Regions from separate parts of the Bacillus sp. VA13 genome, predicted to be linked through region 1. Evidence: predicted binding sites of a transcription regulator. Region 1 holds the regulator's gene; each other region holds the start of a gene.
The links. Region 1 encodes LexA, which represses DNA repair genes until DNA is damaged. Its sites were predicted from a motif close to CGAACATATGTTCG; they were not measured.

Region 1 (3,216 bases):
GAAAGTCCAAAGTCAGCCAATGAAGCTGTAATATTGTTTGTTCGCGGAAGGACGAGCATGTCACCGGATAGATAGGAAACAAAACCTAGGAAAAGTGCAATAAACATTACACTTAAAAAGGGCGCGTGATAGACTCTGTCCAAAATCACATATAAAAGGGCGAGAGTGAAAGCAACCTTTGAAGCAAGAGCAATGATATGTTTCATTTGACCACCTAAATTGTTATTTTTGAAGAAAACCCTTGGCTGTAAACAAATTATAAAAACATAAGTAATTCAATTCGACAATCATTATTTTAAACAATCCGATTTTGTTTACACTGGTATTTTTTGCTGACTGCATGAAACTTTTTTGGAAAAAAGTCGTACATATGGATGATCAGCTTTCAAGGGGGAATGATTTGTGAAGGTAAAAGGAATCAATCACTTATTATTTTCAGTTTCTCATCTGTATACATCGATTGATTTTTATCAAAAAGTGTTTGATGCCAAGCTTCTGGTAAAGGGAAAAACAACAGCATATTTTGATTTAAATGGCATTTGGCTTGCGCTTAATGAAGAACCTGACATTCCGAGAAATGACATTAAGGAGTCTTATACCCATATTGCATTTACTATTGAAGATCAAGAGTTTGAGGAAATGTCAGCAAAATTAAAAAGGCTTCATGTCAATATCCTGCCTGGCAGAGAACGAGATGAACGCGATCGAAAATCAATTTATTTTACCGACCCTGACGGCCACAAGTTTGAATTTCATACCGGAACCCTTCAAGACAGGCTTCGTTATTATAAACAGGAAAAAACGCATATGGATTTTTATGATTGAAACGACCTCTTGATATTACACAGAACATATACATAAATCTCATGTAGGGTTAAAATGTGGTAAAGGAGGGGTGTAATTGAAAATAAGTATCTTAGGCTTAACAGCAGTTTTGATGTGTTTTTTTGGCATTGGCAGTACCCATGTGTCAGCTTTAGATTTTGATCACAAAACAGACTTTATTTTAAATGACAGCACAAAATCGTTTGTTCTGGAAAATATCAGTGATGTCCCGGCGATCGACTATATTTTAGGCTATCAGTTTACGATCTTGGGAGCCAATACTTGTTCAGTTGAGATTAAACTTCAGCGAATGGGGCTTACGGGAGAATATACCACACTGAGCACGAAGCAATTCAGCGGCAGCTGGTTTGATTTTAGTGCTCAGGATAAGGTTTCTATCGATCCGTTTCACCGATACCGTATATTAGCAGAAGAACACTCAGAAAACTGCACGAGTGTTCGGGTAAAGGGCAGTTGTGGTATACAATATTTTCATTTTGATTGAAGCTCACGTTGATCAAGAGAAGTGAGCTGTTTTTTAGAAAATGTTGAACCAACTACACTATGTACTAAATTTTCATTAAAATTCAATTACTGCCGCGCTCCTTACATAAACATGAAACCACGTCATTCCACGACCTAAGAAAATGAAACATTTTTAAGGACATAACGTCTAATATTTTAAACGGACAATATTCAGATAAAAGTTTCCTGAAGGAAAGAAAATTTCTTGACTTCAACAATTGTTTGGTGGATAATTATGGTGTAAACATGATGTTCTTTTTCCTCCTATTCAGGCTCGCACCCATAAGTCAGGGCGAGCCTGCTTTTTTGTACAATAAACCCCCTCTCCATAAAGGAAGAGGGGGTTATTTCATGCATTTGATAGATCAATAGGTTAATGGACGGTTCTGAACACGCCAATCACTTTCCCTAGAATGCTGACATTCTGCAAGATGATAGGTTCCATCGTTGGGTTTTCAGGCTGTAAGCGAATGTGAGTATCCTCTTTATAGAAACGTTTTACCGTAGCTTCATCATCTTCTGTCATCGCAACTACAATTTCCCCGTTGTTCGCTGTATTTTGCTGTTTAACGATGACATAATCCTTATCGAGAATACCAGCATCAATCATACTGTCTCCCATAATCTCCAGCATAAACACATGCTCGTCCGGAGGAACCATACGGTCAGGAAGCGGAAAATATTCTTCAATATTTTCTACTGCTGTAATAGGAGATCCCGCCGTGACTTTCCCGATGACCGGTACATTAACGACCTGACTTTGCGGAATGTCTACTTCTTCATCAAGTATTTCTATTGCTCTAGGTTTTGTCGGATCCCGTCTGATCAGCCCTTTTGTTTCCAAACGGGCCAAATGGCCGTGGACAGTTGAGCTGGACGCAAGCCCAACAGCCTCTCCGATTTCTCTCACGGAAGGCGGATATCCTTTTGATTTAACCTCTGCTTTAATAAAACGGAGGATATCAAGTTGCCTTTTTGATAGCTTCGTCATTTTTCGCACCTCAAAACGTCGATTTTAAGAAGATTATAGCATGATTTTCCTTACAGTACAAACATAGGTTCGAAAAAACAATTGACAGAAACGTTTGTTCGTATATACTGAAATTATAAAAAAGCGAACGAACATTCCTGTTGGAGGTTATGATCATGAGTAAAGAATCTATTATTTTTGTCGGTCTATTCACAGTGATTTTGAGCGCGGTTATCCTTTTGCTGTCATATACAAGCAGCGGTCAGGAACTTAATCAGTATGCTAAAATAGAAGTCCAGCAAGGCGACACACTTTGGTCAATTGCTGATCAGGTAGCAGATACAAAAAAGATAAACAAAAACGATTTTATTGAATGGGTAGCTGATAAAAATCATCTTCAGACGTCTGATATCCAGCCGGGAGATGAGTTGGTGATTCCATTGAAAAAGAAGCATCAGGATGCATATAAATTGGCAACTGTAAGATAGAGAGGAAAGATAGAAAAAATGAAAGCACTCATATATGCCCGCGTAAGCACAAATAAAGAACAGCAGGAAACTTCATTAAAGCGGCAGGTGGAGGAGCTAACGGCCATTGCAGCCGAGAACGGCATGGAAGTCGTCAAAGTGATTTCTGAAAAAGCCAGCGGATATGAAATGGATCGTGACGGTGTATTTGAGCTGCTTGATGAGATCAAGAATTCGGGAATTGATGTTATTTTGGTTCAGGATGAGACTAGGCTCGGTCGGGGAAATGCAAAAATCGCCCTGCTCCATTGTATCTACAGAGAAGATGTGAAAGTCTATACAACGGCTCACAGAGGTGAACTGGAGTTATCGGAGGCTGACTCGATGGTGCTGGAGATCGTCAGCATTGTGGAAGAGTACCAGAGGAAA
Region 2 (3,216 bases), on a different contig from region 1:
AAGTCAAGCGCCTTGGCTGCTTCCTTCATTTCGTGCTCCATCTGTTCAACGACTTTCTGGCGTTCTTTCTTCGTCATTTTCGACAGCTTCGGCGCGGCTTTTGTTTTGTATTCCGCTTTATCCTCAGCTGCTACTGTGGCACGAATGACATCGCGAATTTCTTTATTTATCGTTTTCGGCGTAATGCCGTGCTCTTCGTTAAACCGCTCCTGCTGCTCGCGGCGGCGTTTTGTTTCATTAATCGCAATTTCCATAGACTTCGTCATTTTATCTGCGTACATAATGACGCGGCCTTCTGAGTTTCTTGCTGCCCGTCCGATGGTCTGGATCAGCGAACGCTCAGAACGAAGGAAGCCTTCCTTATCCGCATCCAAAATCGCAACGAGAGATACTTCAGGAATGTCGAGCCCTTCCCTCAGCAGGTTGATGCCGATAAGCACATCATGCTTGCCGAGACGCAGATCACGGATAATTTCAATCCGTTCAAGCGTCTTAATCTCTGAATGCAGATAGTTTACTTTAATGCCGATTTCCTTTAAATAATCGGTCAGGTCTTCTGACATTTTTTTCGTCAGGGTTGTCACGAGCACCCGTTCATTCCGCTCAATCCTTGCTTGAATTTCACCGATCAAATCATCAATCTGGCCTTCAATCGGACGCACATCAATCAGCGGGTCAAGAAGCCCTGTCGGACGGATGATCTGCTCGACCATTTCATCCGTGTGCTCAATCTCATACGGCCCTGGCGTTGCTGATACATACACGATATTGTGCATATGCTTTTCAAACTCTTCAAAACGGAGCGGACGGTTATCAAGCGCTGACGGAAGCCGGAAACCGTGATCCACGAGTACCTGTTTCCGCGCCTGGTCTCCGTTAAACATGCCGCGCACCTGAGGAATTGTCACATGCGACTCATCCACCACGATCATAAAATCGTCAGGAAAATAATCAAGAAGCGTATACGGTGTTGAACCCGGAGGCCGAAGCGTCAAATGTCTTGAATAGTTTTCAATGCCGGAGCAGAAACCCATTTCCCGCATCATTTCAAGATCATATCTTGTCCGCTGCTCTAAACGCTGCGCTTCCAGCAGCTTGCCGTTTTCATGCATGACCTTCAGCTGCTCCTCAAGCTCTTTCTCGATATTTTGAATCGCTTTCTCCATTTTCTCGGCCCGCGTTACGAAGTGGGATGCCGGGAAAATCGCGACATGATCACGGTCGCCGAGAATTTCTCCTGTCAGGGCATCCACTTCTCGGATCCGCTCGATTTCATCTCCGAAAAACTCGACTCTGATACAGTGTTCATCACGGGATGCCGGGAAGATTTCCACTACATCTCCGCGCACCCGAAATGTACCGCGCTGAAAGTCGATATCGTTGCGGGCATATTGGATGTCTACAAGCTTTCTGAGCAGCTCGTTGCGCTCAATTTCCATTTCAGACCGCAGTGACACGACCATTTCCCGGTATTCTTCAGGCGAACCGAGACCATATATACAAGACACACTCGCAATAATAATGACATCTCTCCGCTCAAACAGAGACGATGTTGCGGAGTGTCTTAATTTATCTATTTCATCATTAATACTTGCGTCTTTCTCTATAAACGTATCCGTTTGAGGCACATACGCCTCCGGCTGATAATAATCATAGTAGCTGACAAAATACTCGACAGCGTTGTTCGGAAAAAATTCCTTGAACTCACTGTAAAGCTGTCCGGCGAGGGTTTTGTTATGGGCAATGACAAGCGTCGGCTTATTGACTTCTTTAATCAAATTGGACACCGTAAATGTTTTGCCCGTTCCTGTCGCCCCCAGCAGAGTCTGATGCTTCTTGCCCTCCTGAATTCCTTTTACAAGTTTTTCAATGGCTTTCGGCTGATCTCCCTGGGGCTGATATTTCGAGACTAACTCAAAGCGATCTTTCACAAAATAAGCCTCCGTTTCTTTAACGAAATCTTCCTATAGATATAGTAACACAATGGAATGCAAAATCACTAAAAATACGAACTAAAGTTCGGTGGTTTTTTATTTCCAGCTGTTTTCGTGTATAAAAAACCTGCTTTTAAAACGTAAAAGCAGGAATTCAGTCTTTATATTCATTATGTCCGATTTATTCTTCTTTTTTCTCAGCAGCTTTTTTGGCCATATACAGTCCGCCAGCCACAAGAGACACAACATCCAATCCTACAATAAAATACGTTTCTGTATAGCCTTTTAAATAAGAGGCAAACAGCAATGCAGCTGTTAGAGCGATCGCCACATAATGATTAAAGGTGACTCTTGTAAAAAGAACAACGAGCATAAAAGGGAAAAACAATGCAAAAACGGCTTTTGTAATCAACAAAAACCCTCCTCAGGGATTCTTCATCTGATCTGATTATAGTAAAAAATGAAGAATCGGACAATCGTGCAATCGTTCCCTCTTTCTACACCATACCCTTTTTCAGCCAAAATCAATCACTATATTTGCGCTTTGGTCCCGGTCAATAGAAACATCAATAGATCAAACAATGATAAATAATAGAATGGAATGATTCACAAGATAAACAAGCAGAGTTATATAGTATGGTTGTAGATCTGGGCAGTTCAATACAAAAATGGACAGGAGTGGACAAATATGAAGTTCAAGTTCGTTACATATGTTTCAACAGCAGCTGACTCCCCCGGTCTCCTTATGGCATCACAACCCGCTTTTGCAATCACAAATCTAGCTGATGATAAAAGTTCAGCCCTCGAAGTTCTTCCCGATAATCATTATAGATGGAAGCTCCAGACGGCTGCCGATGAAGAATGGTTCCTTTGGACAATTGTTATCCAAACTGAAGATCATGGCCAAGGAGGAACTTACTCTCGATTAAGAAGTCCGGAGAACGTGTGTATATGAGGCTGAAATCCCATGATGGCGACTACAGCACAATAAGCAACTATGATTTCACTTATTCCATAAAGTAAGAACATATATGAATTTACATGAGTGCCGCTGTTCCAATCAGCGGCACTTTTTTTATTAAAGCATGCCCGCCGCCAGATTCCGAGAATATAAGAAAAATAGGCATACAGCACCAGCCTGGCCCCATTTTTCATGATAATCTAACTAACTTAACTATTCATTTTATTTAGGGCTTTCTGCGTTTGACAGCATTTTCCTAAAAACCTACAATTGAATGATAGTGTTTACTATCATTTTTTAAACACAGGCTCCGTCATAAAA
Region 3 (3,216 bases), on a different contig from region 1:
GATGATCATTAGAATTCCGACACCAACTGCGACTCCCACTGCGGATTGGAAAATCGCAAACTTCGCAAATCCTAAGGCGGAAAATCCGATCAATACCGCAAATCCGCTGATAAATAAGGTTTTTCCCCCTGTACGGTAAGCGATAAGCGCCGCTTCTTTTTTGTCATGCCCGTTTGCTAACTCTTCACGGAATCGGGTCAGAAGAAGAATGCAGTAATCTGTTCCGATCCCGAACAGAATGGCGACTAAGAAGGTTTGCGTAAACGTCGAGATAGGAAAATCAACATTGTACACAAGGATGCCCAGTATGGATTGACTGATCAGATAAGAGAAACCGACAACCACAATCGGGATAAACGGCGTCACAACAGATCGAAACACGATCAGCAGTAAACCGATGATCAAGCAGACTGTGATCACTTCCGTTTTCTTGAGCCCTTCCTCTGAGCTGTGAGCGAAATCCTGATTGATAAGAGAGGCTCCCGTAATATATGCCGTCACATCATCAGGAACGATTGTATAAATGTCATCCGCGATTTTTTCCGCTTTTTTATCAGAACCTGTAATCGTGACAGGAATGAGAACCGTTTTCTTGTCTTTTGAAATCAATTGGTCTTTGACTTCTTTTTCCGCTGTCAGAGGAGACGTTACTTCTTCTACACCGTCGATCTTTTTGACTTTATCGATCATTGTCCGGAGCTGATCCTCTGTTTCTTCCTTCAAAGCGTGGTCTAATGTAAAGACTATACTGATCGAATTATTGTCTTCTCCCGCTTGTTTTAAAATGGCATTTGCTCTTTCTGAAACAGCATCTGCAGGAAGCTGGGCCTGCCCCTTTTGATTGGCCAGCTCCGTTAAGTTCGGAGAAAACAAACTCAAAACGACGGTAAGTGCTAATATAACCGCTGCAATTGCCCACTTGAATTTGATGATTGCTCTCATTCTGCAGAATCTCCTCCTTTAAATTTGTTTTTTAGAATGGTGAATATCTCTATGATAGAATTTAAGTGTTTCTCATCTATATCATCGATCAACTCTTTGAGAGCGTTAAAAATGGCAGAATCTAATTCTTCCAATATGGTTTCACCGCTGGTTGTGATATTAATAAGCTTAGAGCGCTTATCACTTTTCGCCGGACAGTCATCCCATTCAACCAATCCCTTATCGAGCAGCTTTTTCAGTCTGTTAGAAATCGCGCTTTTATGGACATTTTGATACATGGCTAGGCTGCCGGGAGAGGTTGGCCCCTTGACTTTTAAAATTTTTAACAAGTCTGCCTGTTCCCTTGAGATATTCTTGAATACATCCTGATTAATTTCATGATGCACAAACTCTGTCCCTTCAAGTAATACTTCCACAAACAGGTTTATCGCCTGACATAGCTTTTGTTCATTCAACATCTTCCCCTCCTCATTATAGTTTACCCCTCTAAACTTTATGATCAATGTCAAATAGTTTATTCCCCTAAACTATATCTGTCAACAAATTTTATTTATGAACATCTAAAAGAGAACGCTCGTTCGTGTATAATAGACATCAGAAACACGAAAGGGGAAAATGAACATGTCAGATTTTTCATTAACATTGTATGAATATAACGTCTGGGCCAATCAGCAAATATTCAACCGATTAAAAGAGCTTCCAAAAGAGGTGTACCGCCAAGAGATTCAAAGCGTGTTTCCGTCGATATCCCATGTGTTGTCTCATGTTTATCTTTCTGATCTCGGCTGGATTGAAGTGTTTTCCGGCCAAAGCATGACCGATGCTTTGATGTTAGCTGAACAGCTCAAAGAACAGACAGAGGCAAAAGAAATGGAGGAAATGGAAGCCCTGTTTCTGACGTTATCCGAGCGCTATACATTATTTTTACAGCAAAAAGAACAGCTCAATAAGCCCCTCCAGATTAAAAACCCCTCAGGCGGAATCATGAAAACGACTGTTTCTGAGCTGGTTCCCCACGTTGTCAACCACGGGACATACCACCGCGGAAATATCACAGCAATGCTGCGGCAGACAGGATACGCATCTGCTCCGACAGATTATGGGCTCTACCTGTACATGAAAAAAACTGAAATGGCATAAAAGAAAGCGGCTCCTAAATTGAGCCGCTTTTTTTATGATGGAACGTTCAAAAACATTAAAATTTCTTTTCATATTTTCTGTATAGTAAAAAAGATATAAATTTTAGTGTTATAATAATCATTAAAAATATATTGCTGACTCAATAAACAATTTTTCAATGGAGGAACACACAAAGTGACAGACGACATGACGAAAGACAATATAAATCAGCAAAAATTGGAGAGAGGCTTGAAAAACAGGCACATCCAGCTCATCGCCATCGGCGGAGCCATTGGAACGGGCTTATTTCTCGGCTCCGGAAAATCGATTCATTTTGCTGGACCGTCTATTCTATTTGCTTACATGATCACAGGGATCATTTGCTTTTTAATTATGAGATCTCTGGGTGAACTGCTGTTATCGAATTTGAACTATCACTCTTTTGTTGATTTTGTACAAGACTATTTAGGCGATATGGCAGCTTTTATCACCGGCTGGACCTATTGGTTCTGCTGGATTTCGATTGCAATGGCTGATCTGACAGCCGTCGGGCTCTACACTCAATATTGGCTCCCGGGTGTGCCGCAATGGGTGCCCGGCTTAATCGCTCTGATTATATTACTGATTATGAACTTGGCAACCGTCAAGCTTTTTGGAGAATTAGAATTTTGGTTTGCGTTAATTAAAGTCATTGCCATTTTGGCACTGATCGTCATTGGCCTTGTAATGATTTTTAAAGGTTTCTCCACAAGCTCTGGGGTCTCCAGTTTCACAAATCTCTGGAGCCACGGAGGCATGTTCCCGAATGGCATGCACGGGTTTATCCTATCGTTCCAGATGGTTGTGTTTGCCTTTGTCGGCATTGAGCTGGTCGGACTGACAGCCGGTGAAACAGAAAACCCTGAAAAAGTAATCCCTAAGGCGATCAACAATATCCCTGTCCGGGTGTTGCTTTTCTATATCGGTGCTCTTCTCGTGATTATGAGCATCTATCCTTGGAATGTCATCAATCCCAGCGAAAGCCCATTCGTACAGGTGTTTGTCGCAGTTGGCATCGTCGGGGCAGCAAGCATTATCAACTTTGTTGTGTTGACATCCGCTGCTTCAGCATGCAACAGCGCTGTATTCAGTACAAGCCGTATGGTCTATTCTCTG
Region 4 (3,216 bases), on a different contig from region 1:
AAAGGTGGGGGCCGTCTATGAATAAATTTTGGATCATGCTTTCTCATACATATAAAAATAAGATTATGGCAAAATCCTTTATTATTTCGACTGTCATCACAGTACTGCTTGTTTTAGTTGTAACGAATCTGGAGTCGATCATTTCTTTGTTTCAAGGTGATGATGCGAAAGAAAAAATCGCCGTTGTTGATGAAACAAACGAATTATATCCGATTTTCTCGAAGCAGCTGAAAGCGGTGGATACAAACAGTGATCTTGATGTGAAGCAATCGAAGCAATCGGAGGATGAAGTCACAAAGCAAGTCAAAGATGAAGCGCTTGATGGCATGCTCATCATTAAACGAGATGAAAAAGGAACCATTTCAGGAACATATAAAGCGTTAACGATTTCTGATGAAAGCACGTACCAAACGCTGCAGCAGGCGCTGACGCAAACCAAAACGGCTGTCGGAACGGCGGAGCTCGGCGTTTCGCAGGAAACGATCAGCAGTCTTTATGCGCCCGTTACTGTCGGGCAGGAGGCACTGAAAGAGGGTGCGAAGTCTGAGGAAGAGCTGGGCCAGACGGTAGGGCTTGTTTATATTATGCTGTTCGTCATTTATTTCTCTGTGATTATGTATGCCAGCATGATTGCGATGGAGGTTGCAACCGAAAAATCTTCGCGTGTCATGGAAATCCTGATCTCAAGCATGCCGCCGATCCAGCAGATGTTTGCAAAGCTGCTTGGCATCGGGCTCGTCGGGATCACGCAGCTTGCAATCATTATAGGAGCCGGCTCTCTGTCGCTTAAGCTGAACCAAAAGAGCGAAACGGCATCATCTGTCGGCGGATTTCTTAATCTGACCGACGTATCAGCAACCACTGTCATCTATGCTGTGATTTTCTTTTTGCTCGGCTACTTTTTATACGCGACACTTGCCGCGTTTCTCGGCAGTGTCGTCAGCAGAATAGAGGACGTGCAGCAAACGATCACGCCGATGACGCTATTGGTTGTCGCCGGTTTTATGATCGCGATGTTCGGCTTGAATGCACCTGATGCAGGATTTATTACGGTAACCTCGTTTATTCCGTTTTTTACACCAATGATTATGTTCTTGCGCGTCGGTATGCTTGATATTCCGTTCTGGCAGGCTGCTGCCGGAATCGGAATCACGCTGCTCACCATTGTCATACTGGCTGTCATCGGTGCCAGAATTTACAAGGGCGGTGTATTGATTTACGGCAACTCAAGCGCATTCAAAGCGATCAAACAAGCACTTCGTTTAGCGAAAAATTGATTAAAAACAGCCTGGGGATTCTCAGGCTGTTTCTTTATTGACAGAACGTGCATTCGCAAGAATTCGATGCTAAAATAAGGGTACTTCATCCTGGAAAGGAGCAGAATGTTGACTGATCTAACCTTTATTCATGCGGCAGATCTACATCTAGACAGCCCGTTTTACGGGATATCGCATCTGCCGGAACCGATTTTTGCCCGGATTAAAGAAAGCACATTTAAAAGCGTGAAACATATGATAGATGCTGCAGTAAGAGAAAACGTTGATTTCATTTTGCTGGCGGGGGACCTGTTTGACGAAGCCAATCGAAGCTTAAAGGCGCAGCTCTTTTTGAAAAAACAGTTTGAAAGACTGAGAGAATGCGGGATTTCAGTTTATGTGATCTTTGGGAACCACGATCATCTTGGCGGGGAGTGGACGCCGATTGAATGGCCTGAGAATGTCCATATTTTTTCGTCCGCAGTTCCTGAAGAAAAATCGTTTTATAAGGAAGGTAGGCGCATAGCAAGCATTTACGGTTTCAGCTATCAGGCCAGAGCCGTGACGGAAAACCAAGCCGCCCGCTATCGGAGGTCGACTGACGCCCCGTTTCATATCGGTATGCTCCATGGCACACTATCAGGATCTGAAGGACACGATCCGTATTGCCCGTTTACGCATGACGATCTCGTGAAAAGCGGAATGGATTATTGGGCGCTTGGCCATATACATAAACGCCAGGTTCTTTCTGCCGAGCACCCGGCAATCATCTATCCGGGAAACACGCAAGCGCGCCATATGAAGGAGACGGGAGATAAAGGCTATTATCTCGTTCGTGTGACTAACGGAGATATTTCTTATGAATTTCAGAAAGCGCATGATGTCCTGTGGGAAAAAGCGGCAGTTGATGTGACGGGGGCAAAGAATATGACTGCCATTTTCCAAATGGTTGAGGACGCGTTTTCGAAGCTCCGGATAAAGGGGAGCCCTGTTTGTGTAAGACTCGTATTACAAGGGCGGGCGCCGGAATGGCTGCTGGAGGCGCCGAAAGGCACCTTGGATGAGCTTCTCGAAGCCTTTCAGGAGCAAGAGGCTGAGGAGGAACACTTCGTTTTTCCGCTTTCATTGGACGATGAGATAGAAAATGAAGCAAACCTTACAAACCTTGATCCTTTTTTTGGCGGTTTATTTGCGGACATTGACCGCGGCGATCTGTCAGATGTGCTGGAAGGGCTTGAGCGGCATCCTGTGTACAGAAGGCACGCGGACCGGTTTAGCCAAGAGGAGTTACAGGAAATAAAAGAACAGGCACAGATTTTATTGAAAAGACAGCTTAAGGTGCTTGAAATATGAGGCGGTGAAAGCTTTGCGAATTACATCTTTACATATCTACCAATACGGGAAATTTTCCAATCAGACCTTTCACTTTTCCGCCTCGCCTGTCCAATTAATCTACGGATTAAATGAGGCAGGGAAAACGACGATAATGTCATTTATTGAAAGCATGCTGTTTGGTTTTCCAAAAACGAAAAAATATGAACCGAAAACAGGCGGTGTCTATGGCGGTGTTCTTGAAGCTGAACATCCTGAGTATGGGGCTGTGAAAATTGAACGGACGAAGGGGACTGCCGAAAAGCTGAGAGTGTACACAGAAAAAGGCGAAGTGAAGCAAGAAGATTTTTTAAAGCAGCTGTTCCAGGGCACAGACAGGGCGCTGTACAAAGCCATTTATTCGTTTGACGTATTCGGGCTGCAGGAAATTCACGCCTTTAATCGGGACATGATAGGGGAATTTTTGCTGTTTTCCAGCTTGTTTGGCGCTGAAGCCGTATCTAAGCTTGATTCACAGCTGACAAAGGAAGGCGAAAGGCTCTATAAACCAAACGGGCGAAACCCTCAATTGAATCAGGAGCTGGAAACGCTTAAGCAGCTGGGAGCGAAGCTAAAACAGGCTGAAGCA

Region 2: a site for LexA is predicted at 2,009-2,022, ahead of uvrB (excinuclease ABC subunit UvrB). Genes of this name have one in related genera too.
Region 3: a site for LexA is predicted at 1,510-1,523, ahead of dinB (damage-inducible protein DinB). Genes of this name have one in related genera too.
Region 4: a site for LexA is predicted at 1,320-1,333, ahead of AC0C66_RS14585 (DNA repair exonuclease). Genes of this name have one in related genera too.

The regions. Positions count from the first base shown of each region.
Region 1 is NZ_JBVQPP010000001.1:380,778-383,993, forward strand. It holds gene AC0C66_RS01625 (YndM family protein) at 1-206, opposite strand, end outside; gene fosM (FosM family fosfomycin resistance protein) at 403-825, shown strand; gene AC0C66_RS01635 (hypothetical protein) at 902-1,330, shown strand; gene lexA (transcriptional repressor LexA) at 1,724-2,341, opposite strand; gene yneA (cell division suppressor protein YneA) at 2,491-2,808, shown strand; gene AC0C66_RS01650 (YneB family resolvase-like protein) at 2,827-3,216, shown strand, end outside.
Region 2 is NZ_JBVQPP010000002.1:641,013-644,228, reverse strand. It holds gene uvrB (excinuclease ABC subunit UvrB) at 1-1,931, opposite strand, end outside; gene AC0C66_RS11395 (CsbA family protein) at 2,116-2,346, opposite strand.
Region 3 is NZ_JBVQPP010000004.1:26,884-30,099, forward strand. It holds gene AC0C66_RS15420 (MMPL family transporter) at 1-942, opposite strand, end outside; gene AC0C66_RS15425 (MarR family transcriptional regulator) at 939-1,397, opposite strand; gene dinB (damage-inducible protein DinB) at 1,564-2,082, shown strand; gene AC0C66_RS15435 (amino acid permease) at 2,257-3,216, shown strand, end outside.
Region 4 is NZ_JBVQPP010000003.1:511,145-514,360, reverse strand. It holds gene AC0C66_RS14595 (ABC transporter ATP-binding protein) at 1-25, shown strand, start outside; gene AC0C66_RS14590 (ABC transporter permease) at 18-1,277, shown strand; gene AC0C66_RS14585 (DNA repair exonuclease) at 1,383-2,609, shown strand; gene AC0C66_RS14580 (ATP-binding protein) at 2,614-3,216, shown strand, end outside.